Regions from separate parts of the Asticcacaulis solisilvae genome, predicted to be linked through region 2. Evidence: riboswitches for the same ligand, from Rfam matches in the RefSeq annotation. Region 2 holds a riboswitch; the other holds the start of a gene.
What was found. Region 2 has a riboswitch for cobalamin ahead of metE (5-methyltetrahydropteroyltriglutamate--homocysteine S-methyltransferase). Riboswitches for the same ligand answer to the same signal wherever they lie in the genome.
Positions count from the first base shown of each region.

Region 1: another riboswitch for cobalamin. It lies ahead of AB8717_RS05565 (TonB-dependent receptor plug domain-containing protein); the one in region 2 lies ahead of metE (5-methyltetrahydropteroyltriglutamate--homocysteine S-methyltransferase).

Region 1 covers NZ_CP166196.1:1,196,456-1,211,712, reverse strand. Annotated here, with positions in the region: gene AB8717_RS05650 (hypothetical protein) at 1-12, shown strand, start outside; gene AB8717_RS05645 (LacI family DNA-binding transcriptional regulator) at 218-1,192, shown strand; gene AB8717_RS05640 (FadR/GntR family transcriptional regulator) at 1,707-2,447, shown strand; gene AB8717_RS05635 (hypothetical protein) at 2,473-2,883, shown strand; gene AB8717_RS05630 (ankyrin repeat domain-containing protein) at 3,043-4,710, shown strand; gene AB8717_RS05625 (DUF5990 family protein) at 4,700-5,137, shown strand; gene AB8717_RS05620 (hypothetical protein) at 5,147-5,518, opposite strand; gene AB8717_RS05615 (putative quinol monooxygenase) at 5,612-5,908, shown strand; gene rpmB (50S ribosomal protein L28) at 6,058-6,351, shown strand; gene AB8717_RS05605 (hypothetical protein) at 6,410-6,862, opposite strand; gene AB8717_RS05600 (esterase-like activity of phytase family protein) at 6,924-7,907, opposite strand; gene cobT (cobaltochelatase subunit CobT) at 8,151-10,001, opposite strand; gene cobS (cobaltochelatase subunit CobS) at 10,199-11,200, opposite strand; gene AB8717_RS05585 (hypothetical protein) at 11,390-11,749, opposite strand; gene AB8717_RS05580 (GFA family protein) at 11,781-12,230, opposite strand; gene AB8717_RS05575 (J domain-containing protein) at 12,426-13,088, opposite strand; gene AB8717_RS05570 (BolA family protein) at 13,152-13,424, shown strand; cobalamin riboswitch at 13,489-13,676, shown strand; gene AB8717_RS05565 (TonB-dependent receptor plug domain-containing protein) at 13,803-15,257, shown strand, end outside.
Region 2 covers NZ_CP166196.1:73,045-88,301, forward strand. Annotated here, with positions in the region: gene AB8717_RS00330 (metallophosphoesterase) at 1-567, opposite strand, end outside; gene AB8717_RS00335 (SRPBCC family protein) at 666-1,145, shown strand; gene AB8717_RS00340 (ArsR/SmtB family transcription factor) at 1,135-1,440, shown strand; gene metE (5-methyltetrahydropteroyltriglutamate--homocysteine S-methyltransferase) at 1,437-3,776, opposite strand; cobalamin riboswitch at 3,880-4,084, opposite strand; gene AB8717_RS00350 (group I truncated hemoglobin) at 4,139-4,621, opposite strand; gene AB8717_RS00355 (DUF3034 family protein) at 4,635-5,510, opposite strand; gene AB8717_RS00360 (LL-diaminopimelate aminotransferase) at 5,735-6,946, shown strand; gene AB8717_RS00365 (hypothetical protein) at 7,214-7,420, shown strand; gene AB8717_RS00370 (glycosyltransferase) at 7,493-8,752, shown strand; gene AB8717_RS00375 (hypothetical protein) at 8,736-9,698, opposite strand; gene AB8717_RS00380 (MarR family winged helix-turn-helix transcriptional regulator) at 9,825-10,310, shown strand; gene ffh (signal recognition particle protein) at 10,521-12,098, shown strand; gene rpsP (30S ribosomal protein S16) at 12,138-12,575, shown strand; gene rimM (ribosome maturation factor RimM) at 12,883-13,389, shown strand; gene AB8717_RS00400 (SDR family NAD(P)-dependent oxidoreductase) at 13,583-14,332, opposite strand; gene AB8717_RS00405 (LysR family transcriptional regulator) at 14,430-15,257, shown strand, end outside.

The DNA of each region.
Region 1 (15,257 bases), 1.1 Mb from region 2:
CGTTACGTTTGAAAGCCAGTCGCGCAGGACGCCCTGCGAAACAGCCCCATAAAAACCAATTTAAGAAATGACACTTATGGGGCTATTATCCGGACATCGCGTATTGGAATAGTTTCGCCGCCGCCCCATGGATACCGACACACCGCAAAAACCCGCACGGCAAGGCCGGAATGCAGTGACTATCCATGACGTAGCCAGACATATCGGCGTATCCCCCATGACCGTGTCGCGGGTGATCAACGGCGAAAAGAACGTGCGGGACGAGACGCGCCAGAAGGTCCTGGCGACGATCAAGGAACTGAACTACGCCCCCAGCCAGACAGCCCGCAACCTGGCGACCCGCACGCCCGTCCAGCTGGCCGTCCTGTATTCCAATCCCTCGACCGCCTATCTCAATGAAGTCCTGCTCGGCGTCCTCATGGAAGGCGGCCGGTGCGGCTGCCGTGTCAGCCTCCACCCCTGTCCCGACGCCGATGGCGCGGTCGAGGCGCTGGAACACTTCAGCGGGTCCGGCATAGACGGCGTCATTCTGCCCGCGCCCCTGTCGAACTACAACCGCGTCGCCGCCGCGCTCGAGGCCCTGGGGCTGGCGTCCGTGGGCATCGCCGCCGCCCAGCAGCCGGCAGGGCGCACCATCGTCAGCATTGACGACAAGGCGGCAGCGTTTGCCATGACCATGCGGTTGATCGAGTTGGGCCACACGCGCATCGGCTTCATCAAGGGGCACCCCAATAACCGGGCCACCGATTTTCGCACCGAAGGCTTCATGGCGGCCATGAACACGGCCGGTCTCGACGCCGATCCCGAGCTTATCGTGCAGGGCTATTTCGACTACCATTCCGGCTTCAACGCGTCGGCCGAGCTGCTGAGGCTGGCCAGGCGGCCGACCGCGATCTTCGCCTCCAACGACGACATGGCCGCGGGCGTGCTGGCCAATGCGCACAGCTTTGGCATTTCCGTGCCGGGCGAATTGTCGGTCGTGGGCTTCGACGACACCACCGTCGCGACAACCGTCTGGCCGGAACTGACCACGGTCCACCAGGCGACAAAGGACATGGCTGTCCGCGCCGTTGATCTTGTCCTGCAACAGGTCCGCGCCCAACGCAGCGGCATGGCCTTCGAGCCGGTCTGGGAAATGCATCCGTTCGAAATCGTCGAACGCATGTCGACGGCGCCGCTGCCCAAGGCCTGAAGCGCGACCAGCCTCAACGGCAGGACCGTAGCTCTTAATGCCTTCCCTGCGAAGCGGGGACGGTGGCTACCCGAAGCCGGGGCGTTGGGTGGACGGAAGGGGCTACGCCGCACGACGCCGCGGGCACTCGTGATTTCATTCCGCCAGAAACGGCCCCGGCTCTCCCCCGGCCATATTCGTCATGCAAATATAGGCCCGGCCACGCACCGGATCATGTTATAACATGGGACGTTTCGGCCGAATTTTTCCTCGATCGCAGGCCTCCCCGAAACACATCGCCCTCCCTGTTCGCCTCAAACACCTTACTTTGTCGGGGTTTTGCATAGCGCCGGGCTCCAAATCCGGCGTCTTCCAAAATTGTTATCCCATGCCCCAACGTAAATAAACGCTTTCAATCCGCACGGATTCAGGTTTTATACTCATACAATAAATCGCCTGATGTCTCCGGCACCCTGATAATGCGGCATAAAACATGAAAATGGATACGTCTCAGAAGTTTGGTACCGGTCACATCATGGCCGACTGCCCTCACCTGCCGCGCCTTTCGAACTTTATCTCGCAGCGGCTGGGCGTCGATATCGTCAAGGGGCTGTACGCGCCCGGCGAAGCCCTGCCGACCGAGATCGCCCTTTCCCAGCACTGGCAAATATCGCGCACAGCGGTCCGGGAGGGCATTTGCGTCCTGGTCTCCACGGGCCTGATCGAGCGGAGGACCAAGACCGGCACGATCGTCAGCGACCGCTCGCGCTGGAACCTCCTCGACCCGCTCATCCTGTCCTGGATGCGGCTGAGCGATCCGGACACGGCCTTTGTCAGCGCCCTGCTCGAGCTGACCTATATTATCGAGCCCCAGGCCGCCGCCCTGGCCGCCCGGCGCGCTGACGGCGACGACATCGACGACCTGCGCAGGCTTCTCGACGTCATGCGATCGCACAACCGGACCGAGGAAGCCGCGCGGCGGGCGGACCTGCAGTTTCGCACCGCCATCGTGAAGGCCGCCAGGAACCAGACCTTCCTGCCGCTGATCGACTCGATCGAAGCGGCCATTTCCTGGTCTCATACCTATCGGGCCGCGCTGAACATCGATGTACGCAGCACCGCCAACACCTATGTCCCGATGGTCGAGGCCATCGCCAGGCGCGATGACGCCGAAGCCAGGTGGCAGATGGAGATGTTGATCCGGACGACCATGACGGTCGTCAAGGCCCAGCAGCGCTCCGCCCTGCCGGACGCACCGCTCGCCCGGACAGCCTGATCGCCCAGCCGGCCAGGATAAGCTTTTGAAAAAAAAGGAGGATGATGTGTCCGGCATCCGGCGGTTGGGCGATGGCTATGAGCCGCACGTCGACGAGGCCGGCGGCAGGCTGGTCTACTCCATTCCCGTCGAATCCGGCTTCGTCAGCACGGGCTTTTCCTTCGACATTTCCGAACGCGACCTGGCTGTCCTGCTGTCGGATCCCTACCGGCGCGCGGCGCTGGAAGTCATAGCCCACGCAGTGTTGCAGCGGTCGATGCTGAGGGGCGGCGCGCGGGTCACCCAGCCCGGCTTCGACGCCCTGGTGGCCGAGGTCCTGCATTCCCCGCCGGCGGCACTGGAAGACACCATTGCCCGGGCAAGCCGGGAGCACAACATGATCGTCAGCCATTATATCACCCAAGCCATGGCCCGCCGGGCCGGCGACAGGGTTTGACAAAAGCGCCCGCCATTCGTAGTCTTCCGGCAGCGCGCCACTGGAGCGCCGCCTGTCCGCGGCAAGGGAGCCGGCTCCCATCCAGATGAATACTGATCTTACGAACCCTTCTTCCGGCCTTTCGTAAGCGGACGTCTGGCAATGGGAAGGAAGGTTTCCATGAGCCGCTCGCTCACCTCGAAATCCACGCTCGAAACCCTGCGCAAGGACGCCAAGCGCTGGCTGAAGGCCCTGCGCGCCGGTGACGGCGAGGCCCGCCGCCGCCTGGCGGACGCGTGGCCCTCGGCCCCGGCCGGGCCCGCCCTGCGCGACGTCCAGCACGCCCTGGCGCGGGAATACGGCCACGACGGCTGGATCGCGCTCAAGGCGGCGGTCGACGACCTGGCGATGGCGCGCCGAAGTCGGGCCGAGCGCATCGACATCGTCCTGCGCCACGCCTGGGACGGCGATGCTGCCCTGGCCGGACGCATCGTCAGTCGCGATCCTGCGATCGCCGAAGACAGCGTGTTCACGGCGGCCCTGTGCGGCGACGTGGCGGGCGTCGAACACCGCCTGGCGCGCGATCCCGGGGCCGCGCACGCCACCGGCGGCGCGCGGCAATGGACGGCGCTGGCCTATGTCACATACGGGCGGCTCGATCCCGTCAACGCGGTGACGATCGCGCGCCGGCTGCTGGCGGCCGGCGCCGACCCGAATTTCGGCTTCACCGACGACTGGGAGACGCCGTTCAAGGTGCTGACCGGCGCCATCCGCCTCGGCGAAGGCGCGCGCCCCAGCCACCCCCAGGCCGAAGCGCTGGTGGCGCTGCTGATCGACGCCGGGGCGGACGCCTACGATTCCCAGTCGCTGTACAATGTGTCGATCGTCGGCACCGACACCCATTGGTACGACGTGCTATGGCGGTATGCCGAGGCCAGGGGCGTGCTCGACGCCTGGCGTGTCAAGGGCGAAGGCCGGCTGGGCCATCACCTGGGGGTAAGCACGCTCGACTACCTGCTGGGCAATGCCGTGGGGCAGAACCATATCGGCCGCGCCGAATGGCTGCTGGCGCGCGGCGCCGACGCCAATGCGCCTCACGCCTATTCCAAGCGCCCCATCCACGCCATGGCGCAGTTATCGGGCTTCCTCGACATGGTGGCCCTGCTGGAACGCCACGGCGCGGCCCCCGTCCCCCTGAGCGGGATCGACGCCTTCCGCGCCGCCGTCCTGCGCCATGACGCGGCCGCCGCACAGGGCTTGCTGGCCGCCCAGCCCGAGCTGATCCGCCACCCCGCGACCCTGCTGGCCGCGGCGGAGCTCGGCAACGCCCCCGCCGTCGCCCTGCTGCTCGACCTCGGCGCCCAGGTCGAAGCGCTGGATCACGACGGCATCGGGCCACTGCACCGCGCGGTGCAGTCAGGCTCGCTCGAGGCCGTCGACCGCCTGCTTGCGGCCGGCGCGGATATCGACCGGCGCGAAAGGCGGTGGAACGGCACGCCGCTGACCTGGTCGCGCGTCCTGGGGCATCCCCACCTGACGGCGCGCCTGGCGCCGCTCAGCCGTGACGTCCGGGGCCTGTGCTGGCTGGGACTGACCGGCCGGCTGAACGCCGTGCTCGACGCCGAGCCGGAACGGATCGCCGATGCCCTGGCCGGCGACGAGAGCCCGACGCACCTGTTCTGCCTGCCCGAAGACGAAGACCCGGCCGCCGATGTCGTCCGCATCCTGCTGGCACACGGCGCCGATCCCGGCGTGCGCAATCCGGCGGGCAAGACGGCGGCTGACATTGCGCGTCTCCGCGGCCTGGACGAGGCCGCCGACCTGATGGAGGCCGGCCATGCGCGCTGACCGTTTCGAGCTGCCCCTGCGCATCGTCGTCGACCACCCGGTCCCCGGTTTCGCCATGGCCCTGCAGCAGGGCGCCACAGCCAAGGCCGTGCTCTTGCCGCCCGCCCGCCGGTCTGCGGACGCGCAAGCGTTCGACTTCGCGGTGACGGTCGACGGCGCCCTGCCCGACGGCCGCCCCCGCCTGCTGGGACCTTGCGTGCAGGGCCCGCCCGCCGGGCGCTTCGTCTATCTGTGCATCCACGGCGAATCGGGCCCGGCCTGGACCGGGCGCGCCAAGGTGCCGCTGAAGGATCTGGGCTGGGCCGCGATCGAGGCCCTGAAATCCGGGGAACGGCTGTGTGCGCATTATAACGGGACAGGGCGCGGCGGCGTCCCGGCCTGCGCCACGGTGCGGCTTACCCGGGATTGGGCAGCGGCTTCCGGCTGACGCCCGGACTCAGGGTGCGGGGGTGGCCGGCGTTTCGGGTTTCACGACGACCGTGCCGCCCTCGACACTCACCCTGGCGCCGCCGCCGAAATCGGCCGGATCGAGGCAGATAAGGACGCCCTTGGGGTAGGTCCTGGTGCCCTTCGTGTTGGTGATGGTCGCCGGCCCGCCCGTCGCGATGGGTATCTGCCCGGCCTTGCAGGTCTTCGACCTGCGGTTAAGAGTGGCGACCGTGCGGCCGTCGGGCAGCGTCCTGATGCTGGCGGTTCCGCCCCCTGCCGGCTGCGGGGCGTCGTGCGCCTCCACGCCGGCCTGCGCCCCTGCGGCCGTGGCGAACAGAAGACCGGCAAGCACCGCCGGCAAACAGAATTTTGCAATCATGGATGTCCCCTCCCCGATTTCCGGACTATGCTGCGCCACTTGGCGGGCCGCAAGAGGCTTGTGCCGCCGGATTTGCCTTTAAGGACCCTGTACATGAGCGATTTCGTTCTGATCATCCACGAAGTCGAAGACTACACGGCCTGGAAGACGGTATTCGACGACGCCGCCGATATTCGCCATGAGGCCGGAGAACGCCGGTTTCAGGTGCTGCGCGACCATGCCGATCCCAACAAGGTCATCCATTTTTCCCAGTGGACTTCGGCGGACGCGGCCAGGCGTTTTTTCGAATCGGACCGCCTGGTCGAGATTCGCAAACGCGCCGGGGTGAAGGCGCCGCAATTCATCTACCTGGACGAAGCCGACGCCGGCGACTTGCGCGCCCTCTCCTGAGATCGGCGGCAGGCCCGGCGCGAAGGCGGTGGCGTCACAAGGCGGTTTTATGCTTGACCTGCCCCCAAGCTTTGGTTATGGAAGCGCCTCTTCGACAGCCCCGGTCCGCCGCGGGCGTCTCCGTCATTCTATTAGTCAAGGTGGATACCATGTCGCGTCGCTGCGAACTCACCGGTGTAGGCCCGATGGTCGGCCATTCCGTGAGCCACTCCAATATCAAGACGAAGCGCCGCTTCCTGCCGTCCCTCCGTCAAACCGCGCTCGTTTCGGATGCGCTGGGTCAGTCCTTCCGTCTGAAGGTTTCGAACGCCGCCCTGCGCACGCTCGACTTCCGCGGCGGTCTCGACGCCTTCCTGATCAAGGCCGACGACGCCGACCTCAGCCTGCGCGCCCGTCGCCTGAAGAAGCAGATCAAGGACAAGCTGGCGCAAGCCGCCGCCTAAGCCTTTTTCGGTTTCCGAATATCTGAAAGCCCGGCCGCAAGGCCGGGTTTTTTGTTGGCTATGCCGCCGGCCGCGACAGCGCCGCGTATATAATGCTGAGTTCCATGGCGACGAAGGTGCCGGCGACCCAGAGCTTGACCACGTCCATGCCCACCCAGTGCTGGAGCAAGGCCAGCGGCATCATCCCGAGAAAAAGAACGGCCCGCACCCCGAGCAGTGCCGCCGTGCCGGCCCTGCGGCCAAACAGCCCCCAGTCCGGATCCCGAAATCTTATCGGCCGTCCCCGCCCGGAACCGCTTCCTTGCATGTCTTCGTTTATGGCGTTGATGCCCCGCCGGCAGGCCGGGCTGAACAAAATCCTCAGGAAGAGAACCACGGCCGTTCCGGCGACGAAAGCCGTGGCCGGAACCAGGATCAGCCGCACCGGCGGAAAAAACAGGCAAGCCAGGGCGACGGTCCCGGCAAAGACGGCGATCCACAAACAGACGGCTCTAAGCCAGGCATCCATCATGCCACCCTCATATCGCGCCTGGTGCTGCGTTCAAGGCGCGGCAGCCTGGAAAGAGACACGGCTACATGTCCCAGTCGTACACCAGGATCTTGGGCTTGTCGCCGGCGTGCAGCCCGTCGCAGACCAGGTAGATGCGATAGCCGGTGGCGGTGCGCAGGGCCGCCACGCCCTCGTAATTGTCGTAAGGCAGGGGCGGCGCAATCCTGGCCAGCTCCTCGACCTTGACCAGTTGATCGCCTTCCAGCCGCGTCAGGCGCAGCACGTTGCGCGGCCCGGTGAACGGGTCGTAGTAGCGATAGAGCGTCAGGATATCGTGGTCGCGCTGAGGATCGTCGTAGTCGAGCACGGCCAGCGAGGTCAGCATGTAGAGAAAGCCCGGCACGGCGGGGCCGTGGACTTCGGTACAGGCCCAGGTCTTGACCGGGCAGCGCCAGAAGCCGCCCGATTCGACGCCGATCAGCAGCGAATCGCCGTCCTTTTCGCGAATATAGGTCAGCCCCTCCATGCCCTGGTTGGCCGGAAACAGCGGCAGCCCCGTCACCGGCAGGACCTCGCCCTGGCCTTTGAAGGTCTGCGGCGCGCGATAGCGGATGATACGCTGTTGCCCTTCGAAGGATACGAAACGGTCGTGCGTCACGGGATCGTAGGCCAGGTCCTCGGCGTCGCCGAACGTTTTGTCGGCGAAGGGTTCGCCGTCCGTGCCCCGCAACTGATCGATCTCCAGCAGGCTGTCGGCCATGCCGCCCTTGCCGTCGGGCTTCAGGTCGAATCGGACGATCCAGCCCCAGTCGGAATTGGCCTCGACGTGAAGGGTTTCCCCGTCCGGCTCGATCTGCAGGTCGGACAAACCCACCAGCATGTCCGTGCCGTGCGCTGTCAATTCATAGCCGCCGACATAGTGGACGCGCGCGTTGAGCGGCTTGGGATCGGCGACCGCCGGCAGGGTGCGAAAGCTGACCGTGGCGGATTGGGTGTAGGGGATGGGCTCGGCGTGGGCGAAACCAGCAGCGCCGATCAAAGCGCAGACGCCGAGAACCGACGCCAAGCCTCTCCTCCCTACCGAAGGTGGGGAGGGGGACCGCGGAGCGGTGGAGGGGTCCCTTTCCTTTGGCTTCGCGCCATCCGTCCGTACGCGGTGAATGGAACCGGAGAACAGCCTCAGCAAGCGCAAGGCAGGCCCGAAACTGTCCTCTTCCTTTAGCTTCGCCCCCTCCACCGCTTCGCGGTCCCCCTCCCCATCTATCGATGGGGAGGAGAAAGAAGAATGCCAGCGCCTCATATATCCCCCCTAGGGCTCGCTAAACAGTTCCGTCAACTTATCCATCAACCCGCCCGCCAGATGCTCGACGTCGATCAGCGTCAGGGCCCGGCGGTAATACCGCGTCACGTCGTGGCCGATGCCGATCGCCACCAGCTCGACGCGATTGGCGCCTTCGATATCGGCAATCACCTTGCGCAGATGGTTTTCGAGATAGTGCCCGGAATTGACGCTCAGCGTCGAATCGTCGACCGGCGCACCGTCCGAAATCACCATCAGAATCTTGCGTTGTTCGGGCCGGCCGACCAGGCGCGAATAGGCCCATTGCAGCGCCTCGCCGTCGATATTTTCCTTGAGCAGCCCCTCGCGCATCATCAGGCCGAGGTTCTTGTGCGCCCGCCGCCACGGATTGTCGGCCGCCTTGTAGATGATGTGGCGCAGATCGTTGAGACGCCCCGGCGCCTGCGGCTTGCCCGCGCGCACCCAGGCCTCACGCGACTGCCCGCCCTTCCACGCCTTGGTGGTGAAGCCGAGAATCTCGGTCTTGACGCCGACGCGTTCCAGCGTCCGCGCCAGGATGTCGGCGCACATGGCGGCGACCATGATTGGCCGGCCGCGCATCGAGCCGGAATTGTCGAGCAGCAGCGTCACCACCGTGTCGCGAAACTCGGTGTCCTTTTCCTGCTTGAACGACAGCGGCGCCGACGGGTCGATGATGACGCGCGTCAGTTTCGCCGCGTCGAGCACGCCCTCTTCCAGGTCGAAATTCCATGACCGGTTCTGCTGCGCCATCAGCTTGCGTTGCAGGCGGTTGGCCAGGCGCGACACCACGTTCGCCAGATTCGCCAGCTGCGCGTTGAGGAAGCCGCGCAGGCGCTCCAGCTCCTGCGGGTCGCACAGCTCTTCGGCGGTCACGACCTCGTCGAACTGCTTGGTATAGATCTCGTATTCCGGCTTTGCCTTGCCTTCAGGGGCCTGTTCGTCGCGGAACTGCGCCTCGCCGGCCTCGCCGTCGGGGATCTCGTCCGTGGCCGATTCCGACGCCATCTGCGGGTCGCCCTGCATCTGGGTGTAGTCGTCCTCGCCCTCCTCGGCCTGGTCCTGGCCCTGGGCACGCTCTTCCGGCGCCTCGGGCTTGGCCTCGTCCTCGGTCTCGGTGTCGTCCTTGTCGTCGGGCTCGGCGTCGACCTCGCCTTCGGACTGCTCGTCCTCGCCGCGGTCCTGCTTTTCCCGTTCGGCGTCGAGGCTGTCGTCGGTCAGGTCGAGGTCGGTCAACACTTTCCGCGCCGCGTCGGCGAAGCGCTTCTGATCGTGGATCAGCGGCAGCAGCTCGGCCAGCCGCGCCCCGGCCTTGCCTTCGATATCGCCACGGAACAGGTTGACGACGCGGTCGACCAGGCCCGGCACGGGATCGCCGGTCAGGCGTTCGCGCGCCAGATGGCCCAACATTTCGGCGAAGTTGAGCTCGGCCTTGTCTTCCTTGCGGCCCGTGCCCTTGCGCTCCAGCTCGGTCAGCATGGCGGCATGCAGGTTCTGGCGCACGCCCATGAGCGCACGGGCGCCCACGGCTTCGAGGCGCGCCTCTTCCAGGGCGTCGAACGCGTCCGCCGAGGCGTCGTCGCGCGGCCGGGCGCGGGCGTGAATGCTGTCGTCGTGGTGGGCGATGCGCAGGGCTGCCCGGTCGGCGACGCCGCGTGCGGCCTGGGCCTGTTTTGGCGCTAGGTCGCGCGGCGGATGCGGCAGGATCAGCTTGTTGCCGTCGCGGCGCGGGCCGTCGGCGCCGAAGACGATCTCAAGCTCCGGCGACTCGGCAAGCGCACGCGTCGAGTGCGTCAGCGCCTTGCGGAACGGTTCGGACAGGATGGTCGTTTTGGGCGGCATGGCGGCGGGAACGAGGGTGAATGGGAGGTACGGAGCTTGTGGAAAGGACCCCTCCACCGCTTCGCGGTCCCCCTCCCCACGCTACGCGTAGGGAGGAGTGTCTTGCGAGAATTCTCCTCCCCATCTTGATGGGGAGGGGGACCGCGAAGCGGTGGAGGGGTCAGCTCGGACCTCCATACCACTCCGAAGTCCGGAATTTAGATCACCCGGACCTTCAGCGCCGATTCCTGCACATCCTTGCCGAAAGCGCGCTGGTAGAACTCAGCCAGGGTATGGCGCTCCAGCTCGTCGCTCTTGTTGAGGAAGCTCAGGCGGAAGGCCAGTTCCGGATCGTCGTTGAAGATCAGGGTGTTCTGCGCCCAGGTGATGACGGTCCGCGGGCTCATGACGGTCGATATATCGCCATTGGCAAACGCCGAGCGCGAGTAGTCCGCGACGCGAACCATGGCGTCGATAATGCCCCGGCGTTCCGGCGTATCGAACTCCGGCACCTTGGCCAGGACGATCCCGACCTCGGCCTCGTGACTGAGGTAGTTGAGCGTCGTCACCAGCGACCAGCGGTCCATCTGGCCCTGGTTGATCTGCTGGGTGCCGTGATAGAGGCCAGTCGTGTCGCCGAGGCCGATCGTGTTGGTCGTCGAGAACAGGCGGAAGAAGGGGTGCGGTTTGATGACCTTGTTCTGGTCGAGCAGGGTCAGGCGCCCCTGCGCTTCCAGGACGCGCTGGATGACGAACATGACGTCCGGGCGGCCGGCGTCGTATTCGTCGAACACCAGCGCGACCGGGCGCTGCAGCGCCCACGGCAGGATGCCTTCGCGGAATTCGGTGACCTGCTGGCCGTCCTTGAGCACGATGGCGTCCTTGCCGATCAGGTCGATCCGCGAGACGTGGCTGTCGAGGTTGACGCGGACCAGCGGCCAGTTGAGGCGCGCCGCGATCTGCTCGATGTGCGTCGACTTGCCGGTGCCGTGGAAGCCCTGGACCATGACGCGACGATCGAAGGCGAAACCGGCGCAGATGGCCAGGGTCGTCTGCGGATCGAAGCGGTAAGCCTCGTCGATGTCGGGCACGTGGCTGTCGCGGTGGCTGAAGGCCGGCACCATCATGTCGGAATCGACGCCGAATACCTCGCGAATGCTGACCTTTTTGTCGGGTTTCAGGTTCAGCAGCGGATCGGCATATTCAAGTTCGGCGGACATGACTTCTTTCGCTTTCAACGGACGGTACGGACAGGGTTTCAGCTAAGCTTTTCAAGCCCCTGACACAACCCTCTATGTGAACATTTCGAGACTTTTTTGAACTCCCAAAGGGCTTACGCCCTTTGGGCAAGCGCGACCGCGCGCCCCGAGCTCGTGCGAGGAGCCATGCGGCGATTGAGTTAAAAAGTGTCAGGGCTTGGATGGGCGGGTCATTTGCGCGTTGTCGATCAGGTCGGCCGCATCAGGGAGAAAGGCGACGAACAGCGTGGTGACAGCCGCGACCGCCGACAGGCCGCCCATGATCATCTGGCCGGCTACCATGTGGACGACCATGGCGAAACCGGTCGCGGCGCACAGGCCCCAGGCCAGGACCTTGAACCGCAGGGTTTCGCTCGCCGCGCGACGATGGACGACCCACGCACCCGCCGCCCACAGCAAGGCCCATGGATTGAGCCCGATCGCCGCACCGGCCGCCATGGCGACAAGGGCCGTGACCGCAGGCCGGGCAGCGGCGCGGCGGAAGGCCGACCAGGGTGCGAGCGTTTCCATGGCGGAAGTATAGCCCGGAACCAAGGCCGCGTTAAGGCGCGTCCGGATGCTGGTAGCTGACGATCTCGTCAAGGAACGGAGCTTCCGCCAGGTCCTCCATCGTCGTGCGCACAGGCCAGTCATTGACGTGCGCCACCCAGGGGATCCTCGCCTCGACGCCGTACTGGATGTCGGGAACGATGGTTTCGGGATGGTCGAAGGCGCAGATGGCCAGCGCCGTACCGTCCGGGGCCTCATAGGTCAGCGGCGTGCCGCAGTTGGGGCAAAAGCCGCGCTTGACGAGGTTCGAGCTCTGGAAGCGCGCGGGCTCGGCCCTGGTCCAGGTCAGCGTCGCCCCGCGCACCGAGACAAAGGGGGCGAAGGCGTTGCCAAAGGCCTTCTGGCACATGCGGCAATGGCAGATCGAGGCGCGCCCCAACGCGCCCTCGACGATGAAGCGGACGGTGCCGCACTGGCACCCGCCGGTATGGTGTTCGGACATGACAAGGCCTCCTGATCCGAAGATTAGGAGGCCTATATGTCAGAACTTGGCAAGAGCGTTGCGGAGTACCAGCCAACAACCCGCGCGGACCGGAAAAGCCCTCAATTTGGATGAGATGCTAGCCGGCTAGCGCAGCGGGTATACTTAAATACCCGCAAGCGACGACTGCGACGCAGATCGCCAAATTCAGGGCTTTTACGACGTCTGCATCTTTTTGAGGACTTTGTACGCCTTGATCACCCGCTGCAGCTTGTCCTCGGCCGAGCGGTCGCCGCCGTTATTGTCCGGGTGGCAACGCTTCAGCAGCTCGGTGTAACGCACGCGGATCTGGTCCCAGGTCGCCCCGGCTTCCAGGTCCAGGTCGGCAAAGGCTTGACGTTCGATCTTGCCGTACTGCTTCTCGACCGGACGCGGGGCTTCGCGCTGCGGCGCGGCGCCGGCGCCAAAGACGCTGTGCGGATCGTAGAAGCCCTTGGCCTGCGTGCCCTTGGCAGCGATGTTCGCCGCTTCGCGCGACAGGCGCGAGGCGCGGAAGGCCCAGGTCGGACGGTCGCCCGTCGAGATCGATTCGCGATGACGCCGGGCTTCGCCCTCGGACATGCCCGAGAAGAAGTTCCAGTTCTTGTTGTATTCCGACGCATGCAGCGTACAGAAGTTATAGTACTGGTTCATCATCTCGCGCGACTTCGGCGCACGCGCCGTCGCGGCCTTGTGGCACTCGGGCCATTCGCACGGCTTTTGCCCCGGCTTGAGCTGCAACACGTCGTCCTCGGGACGACGGGTCTTCTCTTCGCCTTCTTTCGGTGGACGAATACGCATGTCCATGAAACGGGGCTTGTACTTAAATTCATCGCTCATATGATGAAATATCACCCTTAAAGCTTAACAACGTTTGATTTCGCGGGCTTGGGAGGCCTGACCATGGCAAGTGTCGCTGATCGTATCCGATCGAAGCTAAACCAGGCCTTCGCCCCTGTGCGCCTGGATATCCAGGACGACAGCGCCAAACATAGTGGGCATTCGGGCGCGCGTGAAGGGGGCGAAAGCCATTTTTCCGTGACTATCGTCTCCGAAGCCTTCAAAGGGCAGTCGCGTGTGGCCCGCCAGCGTCAGGTCAACACCGTGCTGGCAGAGGAACTGAAGGGGCCTGTCCACGCCCTCAGCCTCCAGACCCTGACGCCCGAAGAGGCGTGACCGATACGCCACAGCCCTGTTGGTAACGGTCCGGGCAGGGTTGACGCGCGCCCCCCGCCCCCGTAAGGCCCGGGCGTGCCAGCGGTGCTTCCCGGGAGGGAAGAGAATAGGGAACCGGGTGTAAGTCCCGGACTGTCCTCGCAACTGTAAGCGTCGAGTTTCATCGTTACCGGTCACCTGAAGCCTCGGGGAAGACGACGATGGAGCGCCCGAGACGCAAGTCAGGAGACCTGCCGTGGCTGTCGTCCTTTGCCGGGTCGAGGTGTGCCGGGCGAACGGGGAAGCCTCCCTTTAGAGACGATGTGTTTTGTGAACCGGCAGGTCACGCGCGTCGTCGCCCCTGTCCGGCTCTCGTTTCTGACCGAAAGCCGACCTTTCATGTCGAAATCCCTTTTTCTGTCCGCCGCGGCGGCAGCGCTTGTCCTCCCTGCCCTTGCCCACGCTGAAGATGTCGTCGTCACCGTGACGCGCGAGCCCCTGCCGGTGTCGCGCGTCGGCCAGGCCGTCGATGTCATCACCGAAACCGACATCAGGAACTACCAGTCGCTGGACCTGACCGACCTGCTGGCGCGTACCACCAGCCTCAGCCTGGTCAGCAATGGCGGCCCGGGCGCATCGGGCTCGACCTCGATCCGCGGCGCCGGCGCCGACCACACCCTCTACATGATCGACGGCATCGCGCTCAACGATCCGTCGCAGGTCGGCGGCGGCGTCGATGCCGGCCTCCTGTCGGTCGGCGACGCGGCGCGCATCGAAGTCCTGCGCGGCCCGCTGTCGACCCTGTGGGGCTCGGGCGCACTTGGCGGCGTCGTCAGCATCACCACGCGCCAGGCCCGCGCCCCGCTGGAAGGCGACCTGTCGCTGGAAGGCCTGGACCAGTACGGTTCGGCGCGCCTCGGCCTGGGCGGCAAGTCGGGCGGCCTCAACTGGCGCCTCTTCGCATCGGCCTATAACGACCGCGGCGTCTCGGCCTACGACCAGGGCACCGAGCGCGACGGCTTCACCCAGACACAACTGTCAGGCAAGGCCAGCTATGCCTTCGACGCCCATACCACGCTGAACGTCCTGGCGGCCCACACCCACAACCGCACCGACACGGACGGCTTCGTGCCGCCGTCCTACGCCTTCGGCGACGACGGCGAATACAGCAAGAGCGACACGACCCTGGGCGCGCTGGGCCTGACCAATACATTCGCCCACGGTTCGCAAAACCTGTCGGTCAACCTGACCGAAACCAGCCGCGACCTCTATGACGACACCGGCGCCTCGACCTTTACCGGCCGCGGCCGGCTGCTGGCGGCAGACTACCACCTGCTCTATCGCCTGTCGGACACGACGCGTTTCCTCGCCGGCGCCAAGTGGGAGCGCGACGACATGCGCACCGCCTCGACCTATTCGCCGCTCAGCGCCCACGACATGACCGTCAGCAGCCTCTACGGCCAGGTGGCGCAGGCCATCGGTGCGGCGGACCTGACCGTGTCGGCGCGCCATGACGACGCGTCGAGCTTCGGCGGCCTCGATATCGCCCAGGCCTCGCTCAGCCTGCCCCTGTCGGGCGGCTGGCGTCTGCACGCCAGCGCCGGCCAGGGCATCAAGATCCCCAGCCTCTACCAGCTCTACGGCGACTACGGCACGGCGACGCTGAAGCCGGAAAAGGGCCTCAACATCGACGGCGGCGCCGACTTCACCTACAGCGCCGGCCAGGTGTCGCTTTCCCTTTTCACGCGAACCGTGCGCGACCTGATCGACTTCGACAATTCGACCTTCACCTACGCCAATATCGCGCGTGCAAAGGCACAGGGCGTCGAACTCGAATGGCGCCAGCAGGTCGGC
Region 2 (15,257 bases):
GAAATCGGGATGCTCGGTCTGGCCGTCCTCGACGCCCAGGATCCATACATCACCTTCCGGTCGTGCGATCCGCGCCGCCTGGTTTTCCAGCAGCCTGACATGCGTCGTCGCCAGGATCTTGCGCACCGTGTCGCAATCCCACCAGCAGTCATGATTGCCCATGATGGCGTAGACGCCATACCTTGCCTGGAAGGCGCCAAGCGTGCGCAGGCCTTCTTCGTCGAGCGCGATCTGTTCCGGCGGACGCAGGGGCCGCGCGCCGAATTCCTTGCGGCCCTTGAAGACATCGCCGCCGATATAGTCTCCGGCAAACAGAACGACATCGGGACGCATGGCATTGACGCGGGCGGCAATGCTGCGCACCCGCGCCGGCGTCATGTGCAGGGTGTCCATATGCAGGTCGGACAGCAGGACGACGCGCAACGGCGCCGTCGTCTGCGGCCACGACGGCGTCGCGACATCCAGCTGCGTCAGGGTCAGGCTTTCCGGCTCGAACCAGAAGGCCACCGCCGCCGCCCAAGCCAGCAAGACGCCGGCTATCGCCCAAATGATTTTCCCCCGGCTCATGGGGGTTGCATAACACGGTTCCCTTGCACGAGAAAGGCAACTTTTGGGTTGCTATTTATAAGGCGCGTGGCTAAAAAAGCGCAACCATGGAGTTGCCAATGACTGACCGCATCGAAAAGACAATCATGCTGAAAGCGCCGCTGGAAAAGGTCTGGCGCGCCATTTCAGACTCGGCGCAGTTCGGCAGCTGGTTCGGCATGAAGCTGGACGGCCCCTTCGTCGCGGGCCAGGACATCACGGGCGCCATCGCGCCGACCACCGTCAATCCGGATATCGCGAAGATGCAGGAACCCTATGCGGGCAAACCGGTCCTGCTGCGTATCGAGACGATCGAGCCCATGACGCGCTTCGCCTTCGGTTGGCACCCTTACGCAACCGATCCGGACACGGACTATTCGACTGAGCCGATGACTCTTGTCACCTTTGCCCTGTCGGAAACCGAAGGCGGGACACGGCTGGTGCTGACCGAAGCCGGCTTCGAAAACCTGCCCGAACACCGCCGCGCCGAGGCGTTTAAAATGAACGACGGCGGCTGGACGGCGCAGATGGGCCTGATCGAGGCCTACCTTGCACGCTGAGGTCTTCGCGGCGCTGGGCGATGAGACGCGACTTGGCCTGATCCGGCGTCTGGGCGAAGGCGGTCCTGCCTCGACGGTGCGTTTAAGTACAGGTACCGGCATGACACGCCAGGCGGTGACCAAGCATCTGAATATGCTCGGCCGTGCCCGCCTGGTGCGCCATCGCCGCCAGGGCCGGGAAACCCTGTGGGACATAGACCCGGAAGGCTTCGATGCGGCGCGCGCCTTCATCGATGCGATGTCGCGGCAATGGGACACGCGCCTCGAAGCCCTCCGGCAGTTTGTCGAGGATTAGGCGTCTTCTCGCAACGCCTTCGCCGCCGCGACCATGTTGACCAGGGCCGGCTTGACCTCTTCCCACTTGCGCGTTTTCAGGCCGCAGTCGGGATTGACCCATAGCTGCGTGTCGTCGAGGCGTTGGCGGGCCAGCGACATCAGCCCGGTCATCTCGGTGACCTCCGGCACGCGCGGGCTATGGATGTCGTAGACGCCCGGCCCGATCTCGTTCGGATACTTTTTCGACGTAAAGACATCGAGCAGCTCCATCTTCGACCGCGAGGTCTCGATCGAGATGACATCGGCGTCCATGGCGGCGATGGCGTCCATGATGGCGTTGAATTCCGAATAGCACATGTGGGTGTGGATCTGCGTTTCGTCCGCCACGCCCGAGGCGCACAGCCGGAAGCTTTCGACCGCCCAATCGAGATAGGTCTGCCAGTCGCGGTGGCGCAGCGGCAGGCCTTCGCGCAGGGCGGCTTCGTCGATCTGGATCATCCGGCAGCCGGCGGCCTCAAGGTCGGCAACCTCGTCGCGGATGGCCAGGGCGATCTGACGGCAGCTTTCCGAGCGCGGTTGGTCGTCACGCACGAACGACCAGTTGAGTATGGTCACGGGTCCGGTCAGCATGCCCTTGACCGGCTTGCCGGTCAGCGATTGCGCGAACCACCACCACTGCACCGTCATGGGTTTGGGACGTGACACGTCGCCGAACAGGACCGGCGGGCGGACATAGCGCGATCCGTAGGACTGAACCCAGCCGTGTTTGGTGAAGGCAAAGCCCGACAGCTGTTCGCCGAAATACTGCACCATGTCGTTGCGCTCGAATTCGCCGTGCACCAGGACATCCAGCCCGATCTCCTCCTGCCAGGCGACGGCGCGCGCCGTTTCAGCCTTGAGAAAGGCTTCGTAGCCCTCCGCGCTCAGCTCGCCCCTGGCATGGGCCGAGCGCGCCTTGCGGACTTCGGCGGTCTGGGGGAAGGAACCGATGGTCGTAGTCGGAAAGGCGGGAAGGGCGAACTGCGCGCGCTGGACCCGGGCGCGGGCGGCGAAGGCGCTCTTGCGCTGCCCGTCGGCGGCGGTGACGGCGGCCAGGCGCGCGGCGACCGCCTTATTGTGAATCTTGGCAGACGTCCGGCGCGCCGCCGCGGCCTGGGTCGAGTCGTCGAGCAGGGCAAGGCTCGAAACCGAGTCCTCGTAGCCGCCGCGCAACGCCCCGGCGACCGTCACCAGTTCGCTCATCTTCTGCACCGAGAAGGCCAGCCACGACCGGACGTCGGCGTCGAGCGCGTCTTCCAGGTCGAGATCGATCGGCACGTGCAGCAGCGAGCATGACGGCGCGATCTGGAAGCGGTCCTTGCCATGGGCGGCGATGACCGGCTCCAGCGTGTCAACGATCGCGGCCAGGTCGGCGCGCCAGATATTGCGGCCGTCGATCACGCCCAGCGACAGGACCAGGCCCTCCGGCGCACGGTCGAGGACAGGGTTCAGTTGCTGCGGTTTACGCACCAGATCGATATGCAGACCGGCGACGGGTAGTCCAACGGCCGTGTCGAGGTTTTCCTCAAGGCCGCCGAAATAGCTGGCGACGATGATCTTCAGGCCGGGCACCTGTTCGGCGAACGTCGCATAGGCGACCTTCAGGGCAGCCGTTATGGCCGGCTCGCCGTCGAGCGCCAGCACGGGCTCATCCACCTGCACCCAGTCGGCGCCGGCGTCGCGCAGGCGCGTCAGGATATCGACATAGACCGGCGCCAGGCGATCGATCAGCGACAGCGGATCGAAGCCTTCGTCCGTGCTCTTGCCCAGCTTCAGGAAGGTCACCGGCCCGACCAGAACCGGACGCGTGTGATAACCCTGGCGCTTGGCTTCCAGGAACTCATCGAGCGGCTTGAACGAGGTCAGGTGGAAGGTTTGGTCGCGCGTGAATTCCGGCACCATGTAGTGATAATTGGTGTCGAACCACTTGGTCATTTCCTGCGCCGGCACGCCGTGGCCGTGATGATGGACATGGCCGTGTTCGCAGGTTTCGGTGTGGCTCTTTTGCGAGCCGCGCGCCATGGCGAAATAGGTGCCGAGGTCTGCTTTTGCGCCGTAGATGGCTGGAATGGCGCCCACCATGAAGCTGGTGTCCAGCATCTGGTCGTAGAGCGAGAAATCGTTCGACGGAATGATATCGACGCCGCGCGCCTTTTGCCGTGCCCAGTTGGCGGCGCGAAGCTCAGCCGCCGTCTGCAGCAGCGCCGTCTGATCGGTCTTGCCAGCCCAGTAGGATTCGAGGGCGAATTTGAGGTCCCGTTTCAGGCCGATGCGCGGTGTCCCGAGCGTGGCGACGGGCAGTTGGAGGTTTGACACTTTGGTCCCCGTAATGATCGGTCGGGGAGTTTCAGGCACACGTCGGCGATAACGATCCGTATACGGAACGAAAAGACGACGCAGCCCGCGGCCCACCGCCCGGGTTGGATATGCGGTCGGGGCAGGTCTCCTGGCTCGCGGGTCACGGCCTTGATCCGCCTTCTCGGGCCGGTCCGTGTCGGGACCTGTCCAATGGCATAGTGGATCTTGGCTCGCCGCCTACAGTTGCGGGGGCAGCGCCGGCCTTGCACCGGCTTCCCTCTTGGCCGTGATGCACGCAACACGGAACCTCGACCCTGCCTGTATGCGGCAGGTCGGGGCCAAAGTCAATAAAGATATAAAGATATCTTTATATGGTTATATTATTGAACGTCGTCGCCGCTCGGCTTGTAGACGATGGCGCGGTGCTGCGGCGCCAGCGCCGCGAGCAGCTGGTTCTGCGCGGCGAACGGCACATGGTTCTTGTCCATCGCCTTTTGCAGGTCCTCGACCAGGGCGTTGAAGTCGCCTTCGTGGATGCCGATCTTGGCGTGCGTCGCGTTCATCTCGCGGCCGGTATAGGTGCAGCCGCCGCCCAGGATCTGGCAGAATTGCAGGACCAGCATGGCCTTGATGTGCGGAATCTTCTGCGGCTCGAAAAAGCCGTTGATGCGCGGATCGGCCATCACATTGACGAACAGGTCGTCGGTAATGTGGACCAGGCCGTCATGGCCGCCGAACGCCTTGTACAGATGGTCGTCGTGGGCGATGACCGGCGCGGCGGGCGGATAGGTTTCCGCCTGGGCCGTCGCCGAAACGAGACAGCCGGCCAGGGCGATAACGGGGGCGATACACAAGAAACGCATGGGATGATCCTGATCAGAAGCCGGCTTGCAGCGAGGCGTAAAAGCCGGTCTGGCGGCGCGTGACGATATTGCCGAGGTCGACATAGGCGACGGTCAGCGACAGGTGGCGGTTGAAGGCATAGGCGGCGAAGGCGTCATAGGCGGTGCCTTCATGGGCGACGGCCAGGTTGTCGGGCTTGGCGCGCACCTCGGCGCCGACAGCCAGCCGCTTGCTCAGCAGATAGGCGGCCGAAGCCTCGAATTCGGTATGGTATTTGTCGTCGATGCCGCCGAAACCCAGTATGCCGTACTGGTTGGCCTTTGTTTCGCGCACCGTGGCGTTGAGCAGCAGGCTGTGCGCCAGCAACAGCTTGGTAGCGCTGAGATAAAGGTCGGTACCCTTGCCGCTGCGCGCGCCCAAGGCTGTGACAAGGCCCGCCTTGTCGTTGGACTTGTACTGCACGCCCGCCGAAATCTGCGGCAGCCAGCGGTCCTGGTCCAGCACGGCGTCGCCGATCAGCCGCACCTTGGCGCCCAGCGTCGTCTGGTTGATCGTGTAGCCGTAGCCCAGGCCGAGCGCTGCACCGACGGCCTGCGTGTCGAACGCCTGGCGCGACGCCGACAGTTCGATGCGGTTGTCGACGCTGAACAGCACGCCTTGCGAGGTGATCTTGTAATCGGTGGTCTTGATTTCGGTGGCATAGGCGTTGCCGCCGAACTGGCCCGCGCTGTCATTGCCGCCGATGACCGCCCAGGGTGTAAGGCCGCCGCCGGCCGAACCTTCGACCTGGCTGACGCCGCCGGTCAGCAACAGCTTGCCGCCCGTCACCGGAATGGACTGGGCATGGACGGCTACCGGCGCGATCAGCAGCAGGGCCGCCATCCAGGCACCGGAATACAAACGCTTCATTACCTGTACTCTTTGCAAACAAGGTCTTTCCCGCGAAATTATGACAGACAGCTATTAAGGACGGGTGTCCGTCCGGCGTGTCATTTGCGCACAGTTTTTCCACGTTGCGCAAAAATTTCCGAAAAAAGCACACTTCGTGGGATGACAAACGACGAGACATCGGCCATATGACGCGTCTCATCGCTTTTTGTTCCCTCCCATTGGTCTTCGGGTCCCTCACCGTCATGCGCGACTTTTACCGTATCCGCCGCCTGCCTCCGTACGTCTTCGAAGAGGTCAACAAGGTCAAGGCTCGGCTGCGCGCGGAAGGCGTCGACGTCATCGATTTCGGCATGGGCAATCCCGACATGCCGACGGCGCCGCACATCGTCGACAAGCTGGTGGAAACCGTCAGGAAGCCCAAGACGCACGGCTATTCCGTGTCGAAGGGCGTGCAGGGCCTGCGCAAGGCCATGGCCGGCTATTACGACCGCCGCTATGGCGTGAAGCTCAATCCCGATACCGAAGTCGTCGCCACGCTCGGTTCGAAGGAAGGCTTTGCCAACCTCGCCATGGCGATTACGGCGCCGGGTGACACGGTCATCTGTCCGAACCCGGCCTATCCCATCCACGCCTTCGGATTTTTGATGGCTGGCGGCGTCATCCGCCACGTTCCGGCCCTGTCGCCGGAACAATACCTGGCCGGTATCGACAAGGCGGTGAAGCATTCGGTGCCGACGCCGTCGGTGATGATCGTGTCCTACCCGTCGAATCCGACGGCGCAGTGGGTCGATCTCGACTTCTACAAGGAGGTCATCCGCCTGGCCAGGAAGCACGATCTGCTCGTGCTGTCCGACATCGCCTATTCGGAAATCTATTTCGACGACAATCCGCCGCCTTCGCTGCTCCAGGTCGAAGGCGCCATCGAGCGTTCGGTCGAAATCAATTCGCTGTCCAAGACCTACGCCATGGCCGGTTGGCGCATCGGCATGGTGGTCGGCAATTCCGAAATCTGCGCGGCGCTGGCGCGGGTCAAGTCCTACCTCGACTACGGCGGGTTCGCGCCGATCCAGGTGGCGGCGGCCGCGGCGCTCAACGGACCGCAGGACAATGTCGACGACATCCGCGCGACCTATAAATCGCGCCGCGACGTGCTGATCGACTCGATGAAGCGCGCCGGCTGGGATATCCCGCCGCCGCCGGCTTCGATGTTCGCCTGGGCGAAGATTCCGCCGAAGTTCGAGCATATGGGGTCGATCGACTTCGCCAAGCTGCTGATCGAGGAGGCGCACGTCGCCGTGGCGCCGGGCCTGGGCTTCGGGGAATATGGCGAAGGCTATGTCCGCATCGGCCTCGTCGAGAACGAGCATCGCATCCGCCAGGCCGCGCGCAACATCAGGAAGCTGTTGCAGCCGGAGTCCAAACCTGCGTCGAAAAAGGCCGAAACGGTAGATTAAGTCCGTCCGCCTTCGGAAAATTCGCGCGATTGACGTTTTTGCGACAATCGCGCCACACCCTTGGCGTGTCAGGTGTTTACCATGCTTAGGCTTTGACAAGCGCTTAAAATTGCGCTTCACTCCGACTATTGTGCAGTGCACACGTTTTTGCACGAACTTGACAATATTTGCGCGGACTTCACATCGACGGTTGCGGGTTACAGCCCTATCCCTGTCCGGTGTCGTCTCAGACAATTGAGGTGTAGCGTGGTTAGTGTTGAATTTAACATGGACTCGCCGTCGGAACAGGATGCGTTCCTCGGTGCGTTTTTCAAGTTTGTAGAAGCCGCCTCCATTCAGAATACCGATTCGATCTCCGTCCGTGCCGACACCCATGGCGCCAACCAGGTCAAGGTCGTGACGTTTGAAGACGCCATCCAGGCCGATCAGTTCCGCACCTACTGGACGCAACGCCGCCGCTGGCTGGGCCTTTAATTTCATATGTCCGTGATTGAACCGGGCGTGCGCACCCGTTAGGGTCGGTGCGTCTCCGATTCCCGGTCTCTTATGCTGCGCCTCAGGCATCTCCCTCTTCGTTATCGCCTGCCGCTTATCCATGGCGCCCTGTGGCAGCTTGTCCGCTGGCGGTCGCGGCACTGGCCCAAGGCCACGCCGCATGATGCGCTCAAGGCCGGTGATTTCGTCGTCTCGGGCTTTTTCAACGAGTCCCTGGGCATAGGGCGCGCCGGCCGGCTGTCGGCTGCGGCGCTTCGTTCGGCTGGCTATTTCATTACCGAACACGACCTGCGCCCTGCCTTCCGGGGTATCCTGAAAGGCAGGGCCGAGCTGCCGGGCAGGGGCGGCGTCTGGTATATCCATGCCAATCCCGCCGAACTGATGGTCGCGCTGCTGGCCCATGCCCCGGCGCAGTGGGCCGGCCGCTACCGTATCGGCTACTGGGCCTGGGAAACCCCGAAGGTGCCGGCCAGCTGGGTCTGGATGGCCGACTTCCTGCACGAAATCTGGGTGCCCAGCCGCTACGTCCACGACGCGCTGTCTCAGGCCTTTACCGCCGAAGGTCGGCTCGACCTGATCGACCGGTTGCGCCTGATGCCGCATCCGGTTCCGCTGCCTGTGGTCAAGGGCCATGGCGAGCGCAATGCCCTGCGCGAAGGCTTCGGGCTACAGCCGGGCCTGGTCGAAGTCCTGTCGCTGTTCGACACCAAGTCGTCGGCCGTACGCAAAAATCCCTGGGGCAGCATCGAGGCCTGGACCCGGGCCTTTCCCCAGCCCGCCGAGACGGCGCGCCTGACGCTCAAGGCCAGCGACCTCGGCGACGACCGCGCCACGGCGCAGCGCCTGAACGCCATCCTCAATGAACGCGAGGACATCCGGCTGGTAACCGAACGCTTCAGCGATGCCGACATGGACCGCTTTTCCGCCTGCTTCGATATCGTGCTGTCGCCGCACCGCTCCGAAGGTTTCGGCCTGCCGCTGGCCGAGGCCATGGCGGCGGCCGTGCCGGTGATCGCTACCGGCTATTCCGGCAATCTCGACTTTATGAACAGCGGCAATGCGCGGCTGATCCCCTTCGCCCTCATCCGCATCGACGATGTCGACGGTCCCTATACCGGCCTGGAGAAGGATCCGGATCAGGTCTGGGCCGATCCGGATCTCGATGCCTTAAGCGCCGCGATCCGCGAACTGGTCGAGTCCCACGCTCTGCGGGAAGCGCTCGGCAAGGCGGGCCGGGAAGCGGTGCGGCGCCTTTCGGAGCCGTGGCGGGCGGAGAGTCTTGCCGCCCAGCCATTCAACGCGTGGCTCTGAAGGCCCGCCAGCCCGCGACGCCGCACAGCAGGACGAAGGCCGCCGCGATGACCATATGGCCCTGAAGGTCGGCCTTGCCGTGCAGCTCCATGTCGGTCATGAAGCCCTGCCAGACATAGACCATAAGCCCGCCTGCCATCACGGCGAAGCGTTGCACCGCCGTCCATGAGCGGCCCAGCGTAAAGACCGCCATAAAGGCGACGAATGCGACTTCGCAGCCCAGCATCAAGGCCACGCCGACCGTCCACGGCCAATGCGCCAGCGCCGGTCCGAGGTGTTCGATGATCATTAATCCGGACCCGGACAACAGGGCTGCGCCGAACAGGATGGCCGCATGCGGCGCGGGCTTTCCGGTGGTTTCGCTCGGCTTCGGCCACAGCAGGGCCGCGACGATCAAAGCAACGACGACCAGCCCGTTGCCGACCAGTTGCGGCACCGACGCCATGAATGGCACCTGCTTGTAGGTAAAGACCGCGATCAGGGCCGAACCGGCCAGGAAGACCAGCGCGAACAGGGGAATGGTGACCGGCCCCAGCCAGCGCTCGGTCCGCTTGTCGTTATAAAGCGTCTCGGTCAGGGCGATCGGCACGCTCATGCTCCAGATGACATGGATGGAGATGACGAAAATCACCCAGGGCAGGGCAGTGCCGATGGCCGGCAGATAGCCGAAATCGAGCAGGCGCAGGTGCATGTAGTTGGGATTGAACAGGGACTGCGTAATGAAGCCCTCTTCGATGAAGCCATAGGCCGTGGCCAGCAGCACGATCGACGGCCAGCCCTTGCCGGTGCGGCGGACGACTTCGCGGATCAGCAGGGCGCCCGATCCGTACATGGCGGCCATCAAAGGCAGGATGGCGATCATCGACATGGGCAAACTGCCCAACAGATATTCGCCGACCAGCGGCGACAACAGGAACAGCGACAGGATCGGGAACAGACGGCGCATGGAAACATCTCCTCAATATCGTCTGATAAACAGATAATCTAATATTAGACAATCTGCAAATGGATTATATAAGATTGTTGAAACTGCCGCCGCGGCCCCCTATGTTCACCGTCCAAGGAGATGCCCATGAATCCGATCCATCCTGCGCCGCTCGACGACGAAATCGTCCAGGTCCATGCGCGCAGCTTCGGATACGTCCTGGCCCACGTCCACGGCCTGTTCAATGCCCGCCTGGCCAGGGCGCTCGAAGGCTCGGGGCTGCATATGGGCCAGGTCGTCGTTCTCGCGACCCTGTGGGCGCAGCGCGAACTGCATCAGGAAAGCACCCTGACCCAGACGCGGTTGGCCCAGGCGTCGGGCATCGAAAAGTCGTCCCTGGTCCTGTTCCTCGATGCTCTGGAAAAGGATGGCTGGATCGAACGCCGCCGCCATCCCACGGACCGCCGCGCCCATATCATCCACCTGACCGACAGCGGCGTCGCCCGCTTCGGCGAGGTCGGCGTGCGGCTGCAGAAACAACAGCAGCTCAATCTGTCAGTTCTGACGGCCCACGAACAGGCCGACATGCTGCGCCTGATGACGCGGTTGTTGCAGCATTTGCAGGCGGAATAGGCGCCTGGCTTGACTCTGCCGGGCTTTTGCGGCATTGCAGCGGCCCACATCCGCGCAAAACGCTTGCGCCCTTGTCCAGACCCCTTCGCGATCACGTCAGGCCCTTGCGCCACAGAGGATCGGAAGGATCCCCGTCAGCGCGTCGCGCCCACGGGGATTTTTCGTTTGGATAAACGGCGCAGGCGATAAGCGCAACCTTAGGAATCTGGCATGTTTGACAGCTTGAACGAGCGCCTTTCGGGTCTCTTCGACCGCCTCTCGGGGCGGGGCGTCCTTTCGGAAAAGGACGTCGACGAAGCCCTGCGCGAGGTCCGCGTCGCCCTTCTCGAGGCCGACGTCGCCCTGCCGGTAGTGCGCCAGTTCATGGACAAGGCGCGCCAGCTGGCCACCGGCGAAGAGATCATCAAGGCGGTCAAGCCGGCCGACCAGGTCGTCAAGATCGTTTATGACGGCCTGATCGACATGCTGGGCGGCGAAGAGCCCGAGCCGCTCAATCTCAACGCCGTTCCGCCCGTCGTCATCCTGATGGCCGGTCTGCAGGGTTCGGGCAAGACGACGACCTCGGCCAAGCTGGCCCTGCGCCTGTCGAAGTTCGAGCGCAAGAAGGTCATGATGGCCTCGCTCGACACCCGCCGCCCGGCCGCCATGGAGCAGCTGAAGCTGCTGGCCGAACAGGTCGGCGTCGACTTCCTGCCGATCGTGGCGGGCCAGAGCGCCGTCGACATCACGCGCCGCGCGCTTCAGGCCGCGAAAATCCAGGGCTTCGACGTCCTGATCCTCGACACCGCCGGCCGCACCACGCTCGACGAAGCGCTGATGACCGAGGCGGCCGAGATTGCGAAGATCTCGAACCCGACCGAAACCTTCCTGGTCGCCGACAGCCTGACCGGCCAGGACGCCGTGCGCACGGCCGCCGCCTTCCATGAACGCCTGCCTTTGACCGGCCTGATCCTGACGCGCGCCGACGGTGACGCCCGCGGCGGGGCCATGCTCAGCATGCGCGCCACGACCGGCCTGCCGATCAAGTTCCTGGGTGCCGGCGAAAAGGTCGAGGCGCTCGACGTCTTCGACGCCCGCCGCATCGCCGGCCGTATCCTGGGTCAGGGCGACGTCGTGGCCCTGGTCGAAAAGGCCGCGCAGGAGCTGGATGCGGCCAAGGCCGCCGCGACCGCGCGCAAGATGGCCAAGGGCCAGTTCGACCTCAACGACCTATCCGACCAGTTGCAGCAGATGAAGCGCATGGGCGGCCTGGGCGGCATCATGGGCCTGCTGCCCGGCGTGCAGAAGGTCAAGAAGCAGATCGACGAACTGAACATCAACGACAAGACCTTCGACCGCCAAGTGGCGATCATCTCGTCGATGACCAAGATCGAGCGCAAAAAGCCCGACCTGCTCAATGCCTCGCGCAAGCGCCGCATCGCGGCCGGCGCTGGTGTCGAGGTCCAGGAAATCAACCGCCTGCTCAAGCAGCATCGCCAGATGGCCGATACCTTCAAGGCGATGTCGCGGTCCAACGGCCGTGGCGCCATGGGCCAGATGGCCAAGATGTTCGGCATGGGCGGTGGCGGTGCCGCGCCTTCCCAGGCCGATCTCGAAGACATGGCCAAGAAGATGGGGATCGACCCCAATGCGGCCGGTGGCGGCGTGCCGAATGTCGATCTCGACAAGCTGAAAAATCTCGGCGCGGGTTCCGGCCTTCCGGGTCTCGGCGCCAAACCTCCTTCGGGCCTGTTCGGTGGCCTGCCGGGCTTGCCCGGCGCAAAGCCGTTCGACCCAACTAAGAAATAGTAATCCCCCCAATTCCCAAAAATTACCAAGGAAATTGAAATGCTTAAGATTCGTCTGTCCCGTGGTGGCTCCAAGAAGCGCCCCTACTACACCATCGTCATCGCCAACTCGACGGCGGCCCGCGACGGCAAGTTCATCGAAAAGGTCGGCACCTACAACCCGATGCTGCCGAAGGACGCCCAGCGCGTCACGCTGAAGGTCGAGCGCATCGCCGAATGGCTCAAGAAGGGCGCCCAGCCGACGGACCGCGTCGCGCGCTTCCTGTCGAAGGAAGGCCTGGTCGAGTGGAAGCACGGCAACAACCCGCAAAAGGGTACGCCGGGCAAGAAGGCCCAGGAACGCGCCGCCGAGCGCGCCCAGCGCGAAGCCGACCGTCTGGAAGCCGAAGCGGCTGCCAAGGCCGAAGCGGCCGCTCCGGCCCCGGCTGCTGACGAAGCCCCGGTTGAAGCCGCCGCTGAAGAGCCCGCCGGCGAATAATCTTTTCGCCGCATGCGATAAGGGCCGGAGTGCAAACTCCGGCCCTTTTCATTTGAAGAGACATCGCAAAATGGCGGAAACATGGGCGATTCTTGCAAAGTCGGGTTCCCCCTTCCGTCACTCGCTCCGCGAGCGCCACCTTCCCCGTAAACGGGGAAGGAATTAGACTATCACACTCCCTTCCTTCCCCGTTCACGGGGAAGGTGGCTGGATCGGCGTCAAGCCGAGCCAGACGGAAGGGGGAAGCGGTGGTAGCTGCAGGCGATTCTGCTTCATGTAAAAGTCATAACGCTCCAGAGATATCCCCATGAGCAAGACCGAGCCCCAACTGATCTTCGTCGCCCAGGTCGGCGCCGCCCACGGCATCCAGGGCGAATTCCGCCTGAACAGCCATATGGACGACCCCGCAAGCGTGCTGGAATATAATCCGCTGCTGGGGGCGGACGGCAAGCCGGCGCTTGAGATCACCACGGCGCGCGAACACAAGGGTGCGCTGATCGTCCGTGCGAAAGAAGCGCCCGACCGTACGGCGGCGGAAAAGCTCAACGGCCTGAAGCTCTATATCGACCGGGCAGAGCTGCCCGAGGCCGAGGAAGACGAATATTACATCACCGACCTGATCGGCATGGCGGTGGTCGATGTCGACGGAAACGCGGTGGGCCGCGTGCTCAACGTCGACAATTTCGGCGCCGGCGACCTGCTCGATATCCAGCCGGAAACGGGCCCGAGCTTCTATCTTCTCTTCACCAACGACAATGTCCCCGAAGTCCGGCTGGACGACCGGGTCATCGTGGTGGATCTGAGCGGGATTTAGCGTCTGTAAGGGACCCCTCCACCCCTTCCTTGCGCTTGCCAAGGCTATACCTTGGCTACGCTCACCCTCCCCACGCTTCGCGTAGGGAGGAGAAATCGAGCTCAGCCGCTCCTCCCCATCATCGATGGGGAGGGTGAGCGCAGCCGAAGTACAGCTTCGGCAAGCGCAAGGAAGCGGTGGAGGGGTATCTTTCTTAGTGTATCCCGCCGGCGGCTTCGATGCGCTGGCCGTTGATCCAGCCGGCTTCGTCCGACAGCAGCATGGCGATGGCACCGCCGATATCGTCCGGCAAGCCGACGCGGCCGAGCGGCGTCTGGGCGGCAAGGGCGGCATTGAGCTCGGCGTCGTCGCGCACGCGGCCACCGCCGAAATCGGTCTCGATGGCGCCAGGCGCCAGGGTATTGACCGCGATGCGGCGCGGCCCCAGCTCCTTCGACAGGTAGCGCGTGAAGACCTCGATTGCGCCCTTCATCGACGCATAGGCCGCGTAGCCCGGATAGCTGAAGCGCGCCAGGCCCGACGAGATGTTGACGATGCGGCCGCCATCGGCGATCAGCGGCAGCAGCGTCTGCGTCAGGAAGAAGACGCCCTTGAAATGGATATTCATCAGGCGGTCGAACTGGTCTTCGGTCGTGTCGGCGATCGGGTTGTAGAGGCCGATGCCGGCATTGTTGACCAGGAAGTCGAAGCTGTCGCGGCCCCAGGTGTTTTTCAGCGCGGCCTTCACCTGATCGACAAAGGCCGGGAAGCTGGAAACATTACCGGTATCGAGCTGGAGCGCCACGGCCTTGCGGCCCCTGGCCATCAGCTGGGCGACGGCGTTTTTCGCCTCGACATCGTTGGAATGGTAGGTGAACAGGATATCGACGCCTTGCGCGACAAGGTGTTCGGCCATGTTGCGGCCGAGGCCGCGGCTGCCGCCGGTGATCAGTGCGATTTTCATGAGGCAATCTCCGTGTTGGGATGGCCGTCTATTTACTGTACGCGATAAAGGCGATAAACATCGATCAAACACCCATACTGTTCGTAAAATCAGAACAATGAATCGTCTCGACGCTGTCCTTGCCTTTGTCCGTGTCGCCGAACTGAGCAGTTTCACGGCGGCTGCCACGTCGCTGGGTGTGCCGAAGTCGAGCGTCTCGGCCGCCGTCCAGCAGCTTGAAACGCGGCTGAAGGTTCAGCTTCTTTACCGCACCACGCGGCGCGTCCAGCTGACGCACGATGGCCAGGCCTATTACGAGCGGGCGCGCGAAATGTTGGCCGACCTCGACGACATGGACTCGATGTTCGAAACGTCGAAGGACCTGACCGGCACGCTACGCGTCGATATGTCGGTGGCCGCCGCGCGCAAGCACGTCATCCCCCGCCTGCCGGAATTTCTCGACGCCCATCCGGGCCTGTCGATCGAGCTGTCGTGCACCGACCGCCGCGTCGATGTCGTCGCCGAAGGCTTCGACTGCGTGCTCCGCGCCGGGGCTTTGGTCGACTCGACCCTGGTGGCGCGGCCGCTCGGCCATATGAAGATGGTCAATGTCGCGGCGAAAACCTATGTCGATCGCCATGGCGCCCCCGGGACACTCGACGACCTCTCGCGCCATCGCCTGATCCACTACAATCTGCAATTCGGCTCGAAACCCGACGGCTTCGAATACTGGGACGGCGCGCAGTACCGCATGATCGCCATGGGCGGCGTGATCATGGTCAACAATACCGAGGCCTATCACAGCGCGCTGACGGCCGGCCTGGGCATCAACCAGTCGCCGACCTCCAGCGTGCGGGCCGGCCTGGCCGACGGTTCGCTGGTCGAGATACTGCCGCAGTATCACGCCGAACCTCTGCCGGTGTCGCTGATCTATCCCCGCCGGCGG